2 regions of the Serratia sp. NCCP-200 genome follow, and region 2 is predicted to be linked to the other one. Evidence: predicted binding sites of a transcription regulator. Region 2 holds the regulator's gene; the other holds the start of a gene.

Region 1 (9,379 bases), on a different contig from region 2:
GTCAAACAGGCCAAGCTGAGCATCCGGCTGGCGGAACGCCTCGACGATAATGCGGAACGTGCCATAGCCAATCAGGAACAGGCCCGAAACGGCCCCCATCGGACGAGGTTTGCGGATGAACAGGTTCAGAATGATAAACAGCACGATGCCTTCCAGCACCATTTCATACAGCTGCGACGGATGACGTGGCAACACGCCATATTCGTTGAGCAGCGGCAGCAGTTGAGGATTGGCGGCAGCGATGGCGATATCTTCCGGACGCGAGCTTGGGAACAGCATCGCCCAAGGAGTATTGGTAGTAACACGCCCCCACAACTCCCCGTTGATAAAGTTACCCAGGCGGCCAGCGCCCAGACCAAACGGGATCAGTGGGGCAATAAAATCAGAAACCTGGAAGAAGTTGCGCTTGGTGCGACGGGCAAACCACAGCATCACCGCGATCACGCCAATCAGGCCGCCGTGGAATGACATACCGCCATCCCAGACTTTGAACAGGTAGAGCGGGTTATCCAGGAACAGCGGCAGGTTGTAGAACAGCACGTAACCGACACGGCCACCAATAAAGACCCCAAGGAAACCGGCATACAGCATGTTTTCCACTTCGTCTTTGGTCCAACCGCTGCCGGGCTTGTTCGCGCGGCGTACCGCCAACCACATGGCAAAAACAAAGCCAACCAGGTACATCAAACCGTACCAGTGCAAAGAGACCGGGCCGATAGAGAAAATCACCGGATCAAATTTTGGAAACGCCAGATAGCTAGTGCTCATCTATCACCACAATATGTCTGTTATTCATCCCCAAGCGGGGGCGGCAGGTGCCAAACGCGGTGCAAAGCCCGTGCAACGGGAGCACCGCATTGAGATGGCGCATCATAACATAGGCTTAACCACGTCCGGGCTTGCCGGCAGGGAAAAGTTCTGTAAAAAAATAGGTCAACGCTTAACGGGCTGGACAACGCCTAATCAACGGCCGCCGCGGATCAGCCCCCCCATGCCACGGCGTTCCATAAACGCCGCTACCTGGTGGCGAACCTCGGTGGTCATCTGGGCACTCAATACCCGCTGGGCCAGCCCTTGCGCATCTTCCAGCTCGATATGGCGCAACAGATATTTGATCCGTGCGACGCTGCGCCCGTTCATGCTCAGATTACGGTAACCCATACCCACCAGCAGCAGAGCGCCCATCGGGTCTCCCGCCAGTTCACCGCACAGGCTTACCTGCAGCCCGGCCGCCGTCCCCTGATCGATGATCAATTTCAGCACCTGCAACATGGCTGGATGCAGGCTGTCGTACAGCGAAGCAACGCGGGTATTATTACGATCCACTGCCAGCAGATACTGAGTTAAATCGTTGGTTCCCACCGAGATAAAATCGACGCGTGCGGCCAGATAAGGGATCAGGAAGATCATCGACGGCACTTCCAGCATGACGCCAATCCGCGGCTTGGGAATGTCGTACCCCAGCATCTCTTCCACTTCTCGCCCGGCGCGATCGATCAGGCGCTTGGCCTCGTCGATCTCTTCCAGGCTGGTGATCATCGGCAACAGGATCCCCAGATTGCCGGTTCCCGCATTGGCACGCAGCATGGCGCGCACCTGGATCAGGAAGATTTCTGGCTGATCCAGCGTAATGCGGATCCCCCGCCAACCGAGGCACGGGTTTTCCTCGCTGATCGGCATGTAGGGCAACTGTTTATCAGCGCCGATATCCAGCGTACGCAGCGTCACCGGCTTGTGCGGATAGAAGAGTTGCAGCATGCCCTGATATTGCGCCACCTGCTCCTCCTCCGACGGGAAGCCGCTTTGCAGCATGAACGGGATCTCGGTGCGGTACAGGCCAACGCCGTCCACGCGCGCACCCAGCAGTTGTTCATGTTCCGGGCTAAGGCCGGCGTTCAGCATCACCTGGATCCGCTCACCGCTTTTCAGCTCTGCGGGCTGTTCAACGTCGTCTTCTGCCAGCTTGCTGAGCTCCTGCTCTTCGCTGATCAGACGTTGATATTCCTTCACCAGCACCGGTTCCGGATCGACCAGCAGCTCGCCGCGATAGCCATCAACAATCAGCATTCGCTGGGCCAACAGCGCAGGCTGGATGTCCGCCCCCATCACCGTTGGCACGCCCATAGCCCGCACCAGGATCGCGGCATGGGAGTTGGCAGCACCGTCCCGCACTACCACGCCAGCCAGGCGATCCTGCGGCACTTCGGCCAACAGGGTTGCCGTCAGCTCATCGGCGACCAGCACAAATCGGGCTGGCCATTGGCTGGCCCCTTGGGTGGTATCGTCGAGGTGGAATAGCAGACGTTGGCCAAGCGCACGCAGGTCGCTGGCACGCTCGCGCATATAGGTATCTTGCAAGGTAGCAAACTGGGCAGCGAAGGCTTCAATCACCTGTTTTACCGCCCACTCGGCTACCGAACCGGCATCGATCTCCGCGTACAGTTCACGTTTGAGGCGAGCATCGTTGAGCAGGTGGGAATAGAGATCGAAGATCGCCGCGCTCTCTTTTTGCGAGCTGGCGCTAAAACGCTTACTGAAGCGGCGGAACTCTGCCCCAGCCTCTTCCAACGCCTGTGTCAGGCGTTCGCGCTCGCTGACGGTATCCAGCGTGGAGGCTTTATACACCTGATCAAGTGAAGGCTGGCTGCTATCTAACCACCCCTCCGCCACTGCCACGCCAGGAGCCGCAGCCAGCGCCCGAATGCGGGTCTGGCGATACTGGCCAAAAATGGCGTTTAGCTGTGATAACGAGAGGATCCCGGCCATTTGGGTAGCCAGGGTAACCATGAAGGATTCTTCGCTTTCGTCAAACTGGCGCAGTTCACGTTGCTGCACCACCAACACGCCAAGCAACTGGCGGCGATGAATGATCGGCACGCCAAGGAAGGATCGGAAACGATCCTCTTTGACCTGCGGAATATATTTGAAGCTGGGATGGCTTTGGGCATCCGCCAGGTTGATCGGCTCTGCCCGCCGCCCGACCAGGCCGACGATGCCTTCGTCAAAGGCCAGGGCGATAGTTCGCCCACGGGGCTTTTTCAACCCGCGCGTCGCCATCAGGTAATAACAGCGGCGGTCGTTGTCTGCCAGATAGATGGAGCAAACTTCGGTGTCCATCGCCAGACAGGTTTCATTGACCAAAAGATCCAGCGCATCTGTCAGACTGGCCGCCGCGGCCACTTTCTCAACAATTTCTCGCAAGCGCGTGAGCATAGTCGGTTTGACTTAACCTCTCTTTCGGCGATAAGCAGGAGGCTGCCGCTGCGCTGCCAGTTCCTGCATAGGCATGACGGTTGCGGCAAACTCTTTCATAACCCGGCGGTACACGTCGCGTTTAAACGACACCACCTGGCGCACCGGATACCAGAAGCTCACCCAGCGCCAGCCGTCAAACTCCGGCGTACTGCTGCGCTGCATGTTGATATCCGCGTCATTGCACATTAACTGCAGCAGAAACCATTTCTGCTTTTGGCCGATACAAACCGGCTTTGTGTCCCAACGCACCAAACGTTTTGGCAATTTATAGCGCAACCAGTTGCGGGTTGAGGCCAGGATACGCACATCCTTTTTACTCAGCCCCACTTCTTCGAACAGCTCACGGTACATCGCCTGCTCAGGCGTTTCGCCAGGGTTTATTCCCCCTTGGGGAAACTGCCAGGAGTGCTGACCGTAACGGCGGGCCCATAGGACCTGCCCCTGACGATTACAGATTACGATACCAACATTCGGGCGGTAGCCATCATCATCGATCACCGGACTACCTCGATAAGCATAAATTCGTATTGATAACCTGATTGTTTCACACAAGCCACAGGCGGTAAACCACTGCTTTGCAGCACCGTCGCTCGGATAACATTGGGATAACTCACAGATAATGGCAAAGTTATAAACATGTAACGAGGTTCGAGGGCGGTTTTATTCACTTTTTCTGTGGATAGGTGTGTGAAGAACTCTAGGGATAAGCCGGGAAAACTCGATTGAACTTAAAATTCGCCGTATTTTTAATTTTTTATTATTCCTTTAAATACAATGTAATAATGACTTAAACACAGTTATGAACAGGGTAAAAATGTGATCTATGCACGCTTTGGATCTTTCTCTGGCGAAAGATCCACCAATGCGGATTTTATCCACAGATTATTATACCCAGTGACCTATAAAACCGCCAAATTCGTAAAAAATGCCCCGCGTCAAGGCTGTAAATCAAACCAGTGATCGGCAAAAAGTTGGGTTATCCCAGAAATCTGTGGATAAATAGGTGTAAGATCCTGTTTATTGTCGGTGGCTACAGGTGCACAACCCCACATTGAAATTTTTCTACCGCGATGGGGTAGCCAAAAAGTCATGCAAAATCATGCTACTATTGTTGTTTTCCCCAGCCTGCTTTTCCCTTTTAAGGCTGTGAGTAAATTCGGTACATTTTTTAACCATAATGCATAGGTCTGATTTATGGCGTGTTTATCCCCGCTGCCGCCAGAAAACGAGCAGCAATTATTAGCCCGTGCCCAGGCGCTGGCTGGCTTTAACCTTGGTGAACTGGCAGCTCGTGCCCAGGTCAGCATTCCCAAGGATCTCAAACGGGATAAAGGTTGGGTCGGCATGCTGCTGGAGTTCTATCTGGGTGCCATGGCGGGCAGCAAGCCTGAACAGGATTTCCCAGAGCTGGGCATTGAGTTGAAAACCATCCCGGTCGACGCCGCCGGTAACCCGTTGGAAACCACTTTCGTCTGCGTAGCCCCGCTGACAGGCAATAGCGGCGTCACTTGGGAAAGCAGCCACGTACGCCACAAACTGGCACGCGTGCTGTGGATCCCGGTGGAAGGAGAACGACAAATCCCATTGGCACAGCGCCGCGTAGGTTCCCCGCTGCTGTGGCAGCCCAATCAGGAAGAAACCGAGATGCTGCGCCGGGATTGGGAAGAACTGATGGATCTTATCGTTCTCGGCCAGGTTGAGCGGATCACTGCCCGCCATGGCGAAGTGCTACAGCTGCGGCCAAAAGCGGCCAACAACAAGGCACTGACCGAAGCCACCGGCGAACAGGGCCAACCGATCCTCACCTTACCGCGCGGCTTCTATCTGAAGAAAAACTTCACCCGGGCGCTGCTGGCCAGGCACTTTACGCTTTGATTAGCCCTGCGCCCCTTGATTTCACCGTCATTTCTCCTTACACAGATGGGATACGTCCGAGAGCCATCTTTGGCAGAGTTTGCTACTCTATTAAGACAATTATTCTAGGTATATAAGGTGTTCGGCATGAAAAAGTGGGTAATGGCTATTTCCGCCCTGATGATGGTCGCCGGATTAGCAGGCTGTTCCAGCAACTATGTGATGGCCACTAAAGATGGCAATATGATCCTCACGCAGGGTAAGCCTAAAATCGATAAGGATACCGGCCTGATCAGCTATCAGGACGAGCAAGGCAACCAGCGCCAGATTAACGGCGATCGGGTCTCGCAGGTTATCGAGCGTTAATCCCAGCCCCGCATCTTCCTGACCCCTGACGGATTATCAATCAGGGGTTTAGCCCTACCCCCGGCAGTTATATTCCTCTTTCACCATCTTCTTAGCTTGGTTATAGTCAAGTAAGGCGTGTTACGCCGTTGGATCTCTGGCTTCTGTTTTACCGGGCATCACGCCCGTAAGCGCTAACATTGAAGGAAGGCCGTTAATGCAATACCACCGTATTCCCCACAGTTCTTTAGAAGTGAGCGTGCTGGGACTGGGCACCATGACCTTTGGCGAACAAAACAGCGAAGCCGATGCCCACGCACAGCTGGATTATGCATTAGCCGCTGGCATCAACCTGATTGATACCGCAGAGATGTATCCAGTGCCGCCGCGCCCAGAAACACAGGGGCTGACAGAGCAGTACATTGGCAGTTGGATCAAGGCACGCGGCAACCGCGATAAAATCGTGCTGGCAAGCAAAGTCTCCGGGCCGATCCGGGGAAATGACGCGGGCATTCGCCCACAGCAGGCGTTGGATCGCAAAAATATCCGCGCCGCCCTGGACGCCAGCCTGAAACGGTTAAACACCGATTATCTAGATCTGTACCAGCTACACTGGCCGCAGCGCACCACCAACTGTTTCGGCAAGCTCAATTATCAGTACACCGATGAGAAAGCCACCATCCCACTGTTGGAAACCCTGGAAGCGTTAACTGAGCAGGTCCGGGCCGGCAAAATTCGCTATATCGGCGTCTCTAACGAAACCCCTTGGGGCGTGATGCGCTACCTGCAACTGGCAGAAAAACACGAATTACCGCGTATCGTCTCGATCCAGAACCCCTACAGCCTGTTAAACCGCAGCTTTGAGATTGGTCTGGCGGAGATCAGCCAACATGAGGGTATCGAACTGTTAGCCTATTCCAGCCTGGCCTTCGGTACGCTGTCGGGTAAATACCTCAACGGTGCCAAACCAGCCGGGGCACGTAATACCCTGTTCAGCCGCTTTACCCGCTACTCTTCAGCCCAGAGCCAGGCGGCGATCGCCGAATACGTGGCGCTGGCGAAAAAGCACGGTCTGGACCCTTCACAGATGGCACTGGCATTCGTGCGCCAGCAGCCGTTCGTTGCCAGCACCTTGCTGGGTGCCACCACGCTGGAGCAGTTGAAGATAAATATCGACAGTTTTGACGTGGTGTTGAATGAGGAAGTGTTGCAGGCTCTGGAAGAGATCCACAGCCGCTTCACCATTCCTGCACCATAAATGCCCCTCACCCTAACCCTCTCCCACAGGGAGAGGGGACCGATCGAGTTCGATTTCGGTTACAGAAATCTACCTGAACACCGCACTGAATCAGCTTTCTTTTATTGAGTAAGCTACCTGACCACCGCACCGAATCAGCTCTCTTTTATTGAACACGCTATCTGACAAGACACTGTACCTGCCCCTTTGCGGAGGTAGCAGAGTGATCACGGTACCTAATTACGACACCATTCCAGCTCCCTCTCCCTGTGGGAGAGGGTTGGGGTGAGGGGTTAGGCTTTCGAGCGGAATTGAGATATCCACAGGACGGTGATGGCAAGGCCGAACACGACGCCAAAACCGATCCCGACGCCGATCACCGGCACACCTAATTTGACCACCAAAGAGTAGAGGCCAAGCATCAGCAGCATGGCGGTGTTTTCACCCAGGTTCTGTACCGCAATAGCGTTCCCCGCCCCAACGGAGCGTTTGCCCCGCTCTTGCAACAGCGCATTCAGCGGCACCACAAAGAACCCCCCCAGCACACCAATCACCAGCAGCACGCCATAAGCATTCAGCATGCTGGTTTGCACGGCAAAGAAGGCTACGGCGATGCCGATCAGGATCCCGGCAGGCATACAGCGCTTAACCGTTTCCAGCGTCACAAAGCGGGCTGCCGCCCCGGCCCCGACCACGATACCTATTGCCACCATCGCATTGAGCATGGTTGGCGTGGCGTTATCGCTAATGCCCAGCGCCACCGGCACCCACAGCACCAGCAGGAAGCGCAGGGTAACCCCAGCGCCCCAGAACAGGCTGGTACCAATCAGTGAGAAACGGGTTTGCCCATCGCGCCACAGCACCACGCAAGCGTTGAAGAAAGTGCTCCCCATGACGCGTGGGTGCCAGGAGGCCACCTTATGGGCAGCGGGCAAGCGCGGGATATACAGGTTGGCAACGACTGCCGCGCCGTAAACAACGGCACACACCGCCAGTGCAGCTACAATATGCCAGTCTGCCAGCAGGCCACCGGCTACCGAGCCCACCAGGATGGCGGCAATGGTGGAAGCTTCCATCAGCCCATTGGCCTTCACCAGCTTATCGCCGCTGGTGATCTCCCCCAGGATGCCGTACTTCGCCGGTGAATAAGCCGCCGCCCCGATGCCGACCAGGGTATAGCCCAGGAACGGGTTCAGCCCAAAGCAGATCACCAGCGCACCGGCCAGCTTCAAGCCGTTAGCGACCATCATCACCCGGCCTTTGGAGAAGCTGTCGGCGATTTGGCCGACAAACGGAGCCAGGATGATATAGGTGGCCACGAAGGCCATTTGCAGTATCGGTTGGCTCCAATCGGGGTACATTTGCTGTTTGATCAGCGCCAGGGTAGCAAACAGCAAGGCGTTATCGCCAAAGGCCGAGAGAAACTGGGCACAGATCACCGCGATCATCGAACGTGACAGCAGTGGGGAATCAGTTGCATTCATTATGCCTTCTCCGGCTGTTCAGCCATTTGGCGCAAAGTAACGAAATCCGGTTTGCCGCTGCCCAGTAACGGCAACGCCTTCACCAGGCGAATATCACGCGGCACCGCCAGCTCCGGGGTGCCCTGCTCACGAGCCACCCGCAGCAAGCTATCACGGGTAATGCTGGCGTCGTTGGTGAACAACACCAGCGCTTCGCCTTTGCTGCTGTCGCTTTTCACCGTGGCCGCATGCAGCCCTTCCGGTGACAGGCGCACGGCCAACTGTTCCACGCTCTCCAGCGAGATCATTTCCCCCGCCAGTTTGGCAAAGCGCTTCACGCGGCCACGAATGGTGCAATAGCCCTGTTCGTCGAAGCTGACAATATCACCGGTATCATACCAGCCAGCTTGCAACACGCCGTTTTCGTCCTCGGCTGCCGGAGTTTCCAGTTCGCCTGGGCGTTCAACCCGCAGGTAGCCCTTCATGATGTTCGGGCCTTTCAATTGCAGACGGCCACCGTTATCGATCCCGGCCATCTTGATCAAACGTGCTTCCATCTGCGGCATAATGCGGCCTACGGTGCCAACTTTGGCCGCCAGAGGCACGTTGATCGACACTACCGGAGCACACTCAGTGACGCCGTAGCCTTCTAAAATGCGGATGCCGTACTTGTCCTGATAAATCTGTTTGGTGCTTTCGGCCAGCTTCTCGGCCCCGGCCACCACATAGCGCAAACGGGCAAAATCGTAAGGATGGGCGAAACGGGCGTAGTTGTTGAGGAAAGTCGCTGTCCCAAACAGCACGGTGCAGTTACGGTCATAGACCAGCTCCGGTACCACGCGATAATGCAGTGGGCTTGGGTAGAGGAATACCCGGCTACCGGTCATCAACGGGGTGATCAACCCAACCGTCAGGCCGAAAGAGTGGAACAGCGGCAGCGAGGACATAAAGCGATCGCGCGGGGTGAAATCCGCAATGGTTCGGATCTGCTCCACGTTGGCCAGCAGGCTGGCATGGGAATGCACCACGCCCTTCGGATGGCCTTCCGAGCCGGAGGTAAACAGGATCAGCGCCGCATCTTCTGGCTGCTGCGGCACCATGGCCTTTTGTGGCTGGAACAGGTGACGCAGGATCCACAGCTTGTCGTCGCGGGTGACGGTATCTTTCAAATCTTCCAGATAGACCCAGTTGGCTTCCGGCACCTGCTCTGGCAGGTGAGTCAACT
Region 2 (9,379 bases):
ACGTTGGCGTGAGGCCAGCAGCGCGGTAGAACACAGGTTCATGGCGTTGGCGGCGGCAGCGTTGTTGATGCGCACCATGATCTGAGCCGCCAGATCGTTGACCGCAGGCGTCAGCCAGCTTGGGCGTTGTGCTTCGATCGGGTCGATAGATTCACGCCAATGCGGGACGTTGTGGTTCAGGTACGTAGTCAACGGCAGCGGTTCACCAAAGTTTACGTAGCCCTGGCCGAGGTTGCGTAGCTTGCGCAAGCCACGCACCATTTGCAGCAGGCTCTCTTTCTCTTTGGTCGCGCCACGCAGCTCTTTGGCGTAAGTCCCTACTTCCATCACGTGCTCGTAACCGATATAAATCGGCACCAGGGTGATCGGACGGGTACCGCCGCGCAGCATGGCCTGAATGGTCATCGACAGGGTGCCGGTTTTCGGTTCCAGCAGGCGGCCGGTACGGGAGCGCCCGCCTTCAACAAAGTATTCTACCGAGTAACCACGGGTGAACAGTTCACCGAGGTATTCGCGAAACACGGTTGAATAGAGTTTGTTGCCCTTGAAGGTGCGGCGGATAAAGAACGCGCCCAGGCGGCGGAAGATCGGCCCGGCAGGCCAGAAGTTCAGGTTAATACCCGCTGCGATATGCGGTGGCACCAGCCCTTGATGGTAGAGCACATAGGACAGCAGCAGATAGTCCATATGGCTACGGTGACACGGCACATAGACGATCTCGTGGCCATCCTGCGCCAGCTGACGCACACGCTCGGCGTTGGTGACGTTGATACCTTGATACAGCCGGTTCCAGGTCCAGCTCAACACGCGGTCGGACAGGCGCACCGTTTCATAGGAGAAATCGGCGGCAATCTCTTCCATCAGCGCAATTGCGTTCTGCTGGGCCTTTTCGTGGGAGATCTTTTTGCTGCGCGCTTCGTCTTCGATCGCTTTTTCAATCGCCTTGGAGGCCAGCAGCTTTTTGAACAGATCCTGACGGGCAGGCAGGCTTGGCCCAACGGCGGCCAGGCGCTGGCGTGCGAAGTGCATGCGTGCGACACGGGCCAGTTTTTGCGCGATGGTCTTATCGGTGCCGTGCTCGGTCGCCATCCGGCGTAGGGACACGGTGTTGGAGAAACGGACAAAGCTGTCGCGCCCCAGCCACAGTACGGCGAAGAACTTCTGTACGCCGTTCAGCAGGCGCAGGTGCGGCGTGCCGTGGCCTTCGCGCCCAGGGGAGCGGCCAAACATCACCGATACCGGCAACATCTGAATATCGAGATCCGGGTTGCTGCGGTGCAGATCCAGATAATCGTGGAACAGTTTTACCGATTCTTCTTTGGGCGTGTAATAACGGAACAGGCGTGGGCCATCGTGGATAAACACGTAGCTTGGCAGCACGGTACCATCGATTTCCAACGGGTTAAGGGGATCGGGCAGATCTTGCGCCAGACACTGGGTGCGCAAAGTGAGTAAATCCGCCTTGGAATTATAAGGTAAAACATACAAAATCGGTCGTGAGGGATCCAACCCTAACTCCGTGACCGGATCTGTTGGGATAACCTTACTTCTTACCAACATTTTTAGTGGTAAGTTCAATATCTTATAATAGATTTTACGCCAACCTGACATGACAACGTGAAGCCTCTTGTTAGCAATTCGCCGCAAGCATACCAGAAACCGGGTAGCAGATCTGTGGCGTTGGGAAATCCACGGCCGTTCACGGCAATGGAAGTGCATAGTTGAATTATACCTGATGGATATCAAATTGGCCGCTCTAGCGCACTCATACGCTCGCGGCATTGGTACGACATAGCTAGGTGATTAAGGTATTCCAACCTTGCTGTATACTGCGCTGCGATAAAAATGTGATTGGGCTGGCAAATCTGTCTGGAACGTTGCGGCTGCAACACGACGGGTACATGATCCATCTTGGAGAAAGGCGTTCTTAACTATGGCAAATCAAGCAACTGGCCTGACGCGTATCATTAAAGCGGCAGGCTATTCCTATAAAGGTTTAAGCGCTGCCTGGCAGAACGAAGCCGCATTCCGCCAAGAGCTGGTGGCGACGGTGGTGGCTATCATCGTGGCGGTTTGGCTGGATGTAGGGGCGATAGCGCGCATCTTGTTGATCGGCTCGGTGCTGCTGGTGATGATTGTCGAAATCCTCAACAGCGCGATTGAGGCCGTTGTCGATCGCGTAGGTTCGGAATATCACGAGCTTTCCGGGCGGGCCAAAGATATGGGTTCGGCGGCAGTATCGCTGGCAATCATTCTGGCGCTGTTCGTTTGGGCTTCGGTACTTTGGCAGCATTTGGCGTGAAAACCAGCGGGTATCGTTGCGATCACGCTCGCTACTTGCTGATTTTTATTTATTCTTCGGTTCCCAATCCAGACTTAGCTGTATATACTCACAGCAAGACTGTATAAACAAACAGGGGGCGGAATGAAAGCACTAACTACCAGACAGCAAGAGGTCTACGACCTGATTCGCGATCATATTTCGCAAACGGGCATGCCACCGACGCGTGCCGAGATCGCAATGCGCCTGGGGTTCCGCTCACCAAATGCTGCAGAAGAGCACTTGAAAGCACTGGCTCGCAAAGGCGTTATCGAGATCATCTCCGGTGCATCACGCGGTATCCGTTTGCTGATGGAAGATGAAGAGGGGTTACCTCTGGTGGGCCGTGTGGCTGCCGGTGAACCTCTGTTGGCTCAGCAGCACATTGAAGGGCACTATAAGGTGGACCCTTCACTGTTCAAGCCTAATGCCGATTTCCTGCTGCGCGTTAGCGGCATGTCGATGCGCGACATCGGCATCCTGGATGGCGATCTGCTGGCAGTGCATAAGACTCAAGACGTACGCAACGGCCAGGTCGTCGTCGCCCGCATTGAAGACGAGGTCACGGTCAAACGCCTGAAGAAACACGGTAACGTCGTCGAACTGCTGCCAGAAAACAGCGAATTCCAACCGATCGTGGTCGATCTGCGCCAGCAGAACTTCACCATTGAAGGCCTGGCGGTGGGTGTAATCCGCAACGGCGACTGGATCTAACCGTTTTACCTCGTATTACAGCCCTTTAAAACGGCAAACCTCGCCCCAACTCTGGGGCGATGTCATTTCTAAGCTACGCTAAAATCCATGCTTGTACGGGAACATATCGCCATGCGCCTGCTTTCTGCCTTCACCAGTGACACCGACAAAGCTCTGTGGCGTCTGGCGTTGCCGATGATCTTCTCCAATATTACCGTCCCCTTGCTTGGCCTGGTGGATACCGCCGTTATCGGCCATCTCGATAGCCCTAGCTACCTTGGCGGGGTCGCGGTGGGGTCAATGGCCACCAGCTTCCTATTTATGTTGTTGCTGTTCCTGCGTATGAGTACCACCGGGCTGACGGCGCAGGCGCTGGGGGCGCAAGATCCCTACCGGCTGGCTCGCGCCTTTATGCAGCCGTTATTGTTGGCGCTGGTGGCCGGGCTGGCGATTGTGCTGTTGCGAGCCCCGTTGATCACCTTGGCGCTGAACATTGTGGGGGGCGATCGGGAAGTCTTGGTACAGGCCAGGCTATTTTTGGAGATCCGCTGGCTGAGCGCCCCTGCGGCGTTGGCCAATATGGTGCTGCTCGGTTGGTTGCTGGGAGTTCAATACGTGAGGGCGCCGGTGATCCTGTTGATTGTCGGTAACCTGCTGAACATCGTGCTGGATATCTGGCTGGTGATGGGGCTGGGTTGGAACGTGCAGGGGGCCGCGGCTGCCACGGTGATTGCGGAGTACGCCACGCTGTTGCTGGGTTTGTGGTTGGCATGGCGGGTACTACGCATGCGGGGGATTTCGCTGGCGATGCTGCGTACCGCCTGGCGTGGGGATCTGCGCCGCCTGCTGGCACTTAACCGCGACATCATGCTGCGCTCGTTATTACTGCAACTGTGTTTTGCCTCGTTGACCATTCTGGGAGCCCGCATGGGCGGAGAGGTGGTGGCGGTGAATGCGGTGCTGATGAATCTGCTGACCTTTACCGCCTACGCTCTGGATGGTTTTGCCTATGCGGTGGAAGCCCATTCCGGCCACGCCTATGGTGCGCGGGACGGGCGGCAACTGCATAAAGTATGGCGTGCCGCCTGTCGGCAGGCTTGCCTGGTTGCCTGTGGTTTTGCCGTTATTTATCTGTTCGCCGGGCAGCAGATTGTGGCAGGCTTAACCTCGCTGCCGGAGTTGCGTGCGCTGGCAAATCATTATCTGCCCTGGCAGGTGGTGCTGCCTCTGGTGGGGGTTTGGTGCTATCTGCTGGATGGCATGTTTATCGGCGCCACCCGTGGCGCAGAAATGCGTAACAGCATGGCGGTAGCCGCAGTGGGCTACGGGCTGACGTTGTTCACCCTGCCGGTGTTGGGCAACCACGGTTTATGGCTGGCTCTGGCGGTATTCCTGGCACTGCGCGGGGCTGCTTTGGGCTGGGTTTGGCATCGTCATAGCGTGCAAGGCACCTGGTTTTCATCCCCCAATTAGCGATGGATAGGCCAGACTAGTTGATGATATGGGATGGATATTCACATTTTATTACATGTGATGGAGGCTGTTTTGCTTCGCTTGCTTACTGTTTTAATGGCGTTTTTTGCTATTGAGACTTTTCCTAACCCTATTTCATGCTGCTTTTCGGGCGCTTTTCGTGATGGGTGACTATAGTTAATCACGTGGCTGGCGAATTAAGCCCGCGCTTAATTGGCAACGGACGCATTAGATAACCTTAAATTTGACTCAGTTAAGTCCAGCCAGATTTATCTAAAACTGACAACCAAGAGTAACGGAGAGATTATGAACAAAGATCAAGCCGACGGTAACTGGAAGCAGTTTAAAGGTAAAGTGAAGGAAAAATGGGGCAAGCTGACCGATGACGATATCACCGTGATCGAAGGGAAACGCGAACAGCTGGTCGGTAAAATCCAGGAACGCTATGGCTACCAGAAAGAGGCAGCCGAAAAAGAAGTCAAAGCCTGGGAAGAACACAGCAAGTATCGTTGGTAGCGCGATGAGCAGCTGAGTATTGCGGCGCTACGACACCATCCGGCCTGGCAGATTTCCCCCCTGCCACGGCCACGGGAACAAGGATGTACCCGCTCCTTCCTGCAATCCAATCCGCTTATTTTTTCTTTACCACAATGCTGTGGTCATGATCGCAATCGTGTTGGTTTTCACAATTTTCTACCACCACACAGGCAGAACACAGACCGTGGGCTTCCACTACGCTATGGCGCAGCACAAACCCTGATTCTTGAGCCAGTTTCTGCAAGGTTTCTTCCACCCCTTCGGTAGTGCGCTCCGTGACCTGTCCGCAGCGATCGCAGATAAACAGGGCGGAGGTATGCATCGGCTGTTCGAAGTGGTGGCACAGCACATAGCTGTTTGCCGATTCGACGCGGTGGATAAACCCCTGTTCCAGCAAGAAATCCAGTGCACGATAGACCGTAGGTGGTTTGGCCTGCGGCTCTGCCACACGCAGTAAATCCAGCAAATCGTAAGCGCTGATGGCGCCGGGTTGCTCAGCCATCAGGCGTAACACTTCCAGCCGTTGCGGGGTCAGTCGCACGTTGCGTTGCTGACAGAGTTGTTCAGCCTGCGCGAGCAGCTTTTCCTGGTTGGTTGAGTTCATGGCAATTATCCGGCTAGGCAAAGAAGCCGATTTTATCATGTTTCAACGCAATCGCCGAGGGTTGCCCCGCTTTCCCTGGATAACACGGCAAATCGGGCGATTTTCTACGGCTATTCTGGTCAGAGTGGGATGCAGATCACTATTTTTCGTTTTTGGGTATGCCTGGATTATTTTATTGATAATTAAAGTATTGCGATAGGCATTAAGCTTTGGATTGAAGGGAGAGGGCGAGGAAATAATTTACCGTATGGATGGCTAAGCGCTATTCGAATACGGGCCTGGATGAGACCCGTAAGAACTACTGGTGTAGACTTATTTGAGAGCTATTTATTTCAAACCCATGGAGGCTTTCATCTTACCCATCATCTCAATGCCTTGCTTACAAGCGGGATCTTGCTGTTCCGCTGGCATGGCAGCCATCTGCTCTTTGGCTTGATCCATTTGAACTTTTAAAGCATCCATCTGAGCTTTTGCAGCTTCATTTTTAGAGGCTTCAACGATCATGTCATCCACTTCGCCAACGTATTTTTTACAAGTTTCGGTCAACTCACCTGCAAAAGCAGAGGATGACATTGCTAACATGCTGAAAATAAGTACAAACTTTTTCATAAAGCATCCTGCTATTAAATTCCATCCCAGTGATGGCGAGCGGATTATCTTTAAAAGCAGGCCACAAAACAAGCAACTGAAAAAAATTAGGATTTTATTTAAATTTATGACTTTTTAGGGGGTGATTACGACTAAAATCGAGCGTTTAGCATTACGTTTATCTTTCGTTTGCATTAATAGACCCGTCAGGCTTTGGTTGTTTCTGTATGTTATAGTAAGCCATGCCTCTCCCTCCTCAACGATCTGGCCTTCGCATAGGCAGCAGGGGATAGAGAACGAGAAAATACACAGAACGAGCGAACATGAACCAGGACCACGAAAAAGCCACCCCTGCCAAATCAGTGCATCAGCCAAGCGAGGCCAGTAAATACGCCGCCAATCGTTTCTCCATTGCCCCTATGCTGGACTGGACCGATCGCCATTGCCGTTACTTCCATCGCCTGCTGAGCAAGGAAACGCTGCTGTACACCGAAATGGTGACCACCGGCGCGATCATCCACGGTAAAGGTGACTACCTGGCATACAGTGAGGAAGAGCACCCCGTGGCTTTACAGCTAGGGGGCAGCGATCCTGCAGCACTGGCGCACTGTGCCAAACTGGCGGAACAGCGTGGCTATGACGAGATCAACCTTAATGTCGGTTGCCCGTCAGATCGGGTACAGAACGGTATGTTTGGTGCTTGTCTGATGGGGCAGGCGAGCTTGGTGGCAGACTGTATCAAGGCGATGCGCGACGTGGTGTCGATCCCGGTGACGGTAAAAACCCGTATTGGTATCGATGACCAGGACAGCTATGAGTTCCTGTGCGATTTTATCTCTACCGTTGCTGGGCGTGGGGAATGCGATATGTTCACCATTCATGCCCGTAAAGCCTGGCTTTCCGGCCTGAGTCCGAAAGAAAACCGTGAAGTCCCTCCGCTGGACTATCCGCGTGTTTATCAGTTGAAACGTGACTTCCCAGCGCTGACCATTGCGATCAACGGTGGCGTGAAAACGCTGGAAGAAGCCCAGCAGCATCTGCAACATCTGGACGGTGTGATGATGGGGCGCGAGGCGTACCAGAATCCAGGCATTCTAGCGCGGGTAGACAGCGAGATTTTCGGCCGCCAGAGCGAGGTGATGGACAGCGTGGCGATTATCGAATCGCTGTATCCGTATATCGAGCGCGAGCTAGCGAACGGCACCTATCTGGGCCACATCACTCGCCATATTCTCGGTTTGTTCCAGGGGATCCCTGGTGCGCGGCAGTGGCGCCGTCATCTGAGTGAAAATGCCCATAAACCAGGAGCTGATGTGCGCACCGTCGAACAGGCTTTGGCATTGGTGCGCTCACCGCGCACTGAAATGGCATAATCGGCAAAGAACTTGACTAAAAGTTGGTTTTTTTGACTAATGGCGTCACCCGGTGTGGCGCCATTTTTTCATTATTTCAATAACTTATCATTAACTTCAAGTTGGCACGTTTCTTGTAAAGAACAAGACAGACCTATTGTTTTGCCAAGGAGCAACCTATGTTAGAACTGTTCTTTCTGATCGGCTTTGTCGCCATGCTGCTGGTAACCGGTATTTCACTGTTGGGCGTGATGGCTGCGTTATTTGTGGCCGCGGCTTTTATGCTACTGGGCGGGCTGTTTGCCATGGTGTTTAAACTGCTGCCGTGGCTGATCCTGGCGGTGGTTGGCGTGTGGATATACCGCTCTATGCAGAAACCACAGATACGGCGCTATTAAGATTTTTTGCCTAAATATCAGTCAGTCACGCTGAAATTCACCCTGCAGATTGCTTGCCAGTGTGGCGGGGATCACAGCTTGATGTTTTAAATGCGAATGCGGCACATTAAACATATTTTTTACTTATCGAGGCTGCTAGGATGACTCCCGCAGCAGTGATGCTAATCATTTTCATCACCGCGAGAGCTGACAAGAGTGTTGCTTAAAGCAACCCCCATCTCTGGCGGACTCTGCTCTACCCCTACAAAACGCAGTAAACTAGAAAGGGCTCCTGATGGGGCCCTTTCTTTATTGGCGTTACAGACCAGGGATCAGCAGGCTGGAGCCGCTGGTCTGGCCGCTTTCCAGGGTCTGGTGTGCCCGCAGGGCATCTGCCAGAGCAAACTTCTGTGTCGCTTTCACATCAACTTTAATCGCACCGCTGCCAATCAGCGAAAACAGCTCGTTACTGGCAAACTGCAATTCCTGACGGTTGGTGATGTAACCATTGAGCGAAGGACGGGTGACGTAAAGTGAGCCTTTCTGATTGAGCAATGCCAGATCGACGCCGGTAACCGGGCCGGAGGCATTACCAAAGCTCACCATCAGTCCGCGGCGCTTCAGGCTGTTCAATGAGTCCTGCCAGGTACTTTGCCCTACGGAGTCATAGACCACGTTAACCTTTTCGCCGTTGGTCAGTTCAGCTACGCGCTGGGCGATGTTTTCCTGGCGATAATTGATGGTGGCCCAGGCGCCGGCACGCAATGCCTGCTCGGCTTTCTCGTCAGAACTCACGCTGCCGATCAGTTTGGCACCCAACGCTTTGGCCCACTGGCAGGCGATCAGCCCAACCCCCCCGGCGGCGGCATGGAACAGGAATACCTCGCCCGGCTTGACCTCATAGGTTTGGCGCAGCAGATAATGTACGGTCAACCCTTTGAGGAACGAGGCAGCACCCTGTTCGAAAGTGAGGTTATCCGGCAGGATAGCCACCTTTTCCAACGGGACGTTGTGAACTTCGCTGTAGGCACCCAGTGCGGACTGGGCATAAACCACGCGATCGCCAGGTTTGACCGCGCTGACACCTGCCCCGACCTTGATGACCACCCCGGCCGCTTCGGTACCTAACCCGCTTGGGAAGTTTGCTGGTGGGTACAGGCCGCTACGTACGTAGGTATCGATATAGTTGATACCGATCGCCTTGTTCTCGACCTGAACCTCCCCGGCTGCGGGATCGACAGGAGTAAAATCAACATACTGCAGCACTTCCGGGCCGCCGGTGGCGGAGAATTGGATGCGTTTTGACATGTCGCTACCTCGTTTAAATGGCTGTTTTCACCCTACGCTTATCAGCCCAGACTATCTAGCCCGTTGCGCAGTGATTAATCCTTTTTTGCGCAGGGAATCATGACTGAAAATCACGTATACTCTTGCG

Evidence for each region. The regulator LexA, encoded in region 2, represses DNA repair genes until DNA is damaged. The targets are predictions, from matches to a motif close to TNCTGTATGTACATACAGNA.
Region 1: mutH (DNA mismatch repair endonuclease MutH) is a predicted target of LexA. The motif match lies at 4,398-4,417, and genes of this name have one in related genera.

Annotation. Positions count from the first base shown of each region.
Region 1 is NZ_BAAKUJ010000002.1:92,857-102,235, forward strand. It holds gene lgt (prolipoprotein diacylglyceryl transferase) at 1-768, opposite strand, end outside; gene ptsP (phosphoenolpyruvate--protein phosphotransferase) at 964-3,213, opposite strand; gene rppH (RNA pyrophosphohydrolase) at 3,226-3,753, opposite strand; gene mutH (DNA mismatch repair endonuclease MutH) at 4,450-5,130, shown strand; gene AC6HVW_RS05720 (YgdI/YgdR family lipoprotein) at 5,257-5,475, shown strand; gene AC6HVW_RS05725 (NADP(H)-dependent aldo-keto reductase) at 5,672-6,712, shown strand; gene lplT (lysophospholipid transporter LplT) at 6,985-8,175, opposite strand; gene aas (bifunctional acyl-ACP--phospholipid O-acyltransferase/long-chain-fatty-acid--ACP ligase) at 8,175-9,379, opposite strand, start outside.
Region 2 is NZ_BAAKUJ010000004.1:429,331-438,709, reverse strand. It holds gene plsB (glycerol-3-phosphate 1-O-acyltransferase PlsB) at 1-1,611, opposite strand, end outside; gene AC6HVW_RS16460 (diacylglycerol kinase) at 1,934-2,302, shown strand; gene lexA (transcriptional repressor LexA) at 2,426-3,034, shown strand; gene dinF (MATE family efflux transporter DinF) at 3,146-4,486, shown strand; gene AC6HVW_RS16445 (CsbD family protein) at 4,793-5,002, shown strand; gene zur (zinc uptake transcriptional repressor Zur) at 5,118-5,627, opposite strand; gene AC6HVW_RS16435 (DUF5339 domain-containing protein) at 5,955-6,236, opposite strand; gene dusA (tRNA dihydrouridine(20/20a) synthase DusA) at 6,539-7,588, shown strand; gene pspG (envelope stress response protein PspG) at 7,747-7,965, shown strand; gene AC6HVW_RS16420 (quinone oxidoreductase) at 8,263-9,252, opposite strand.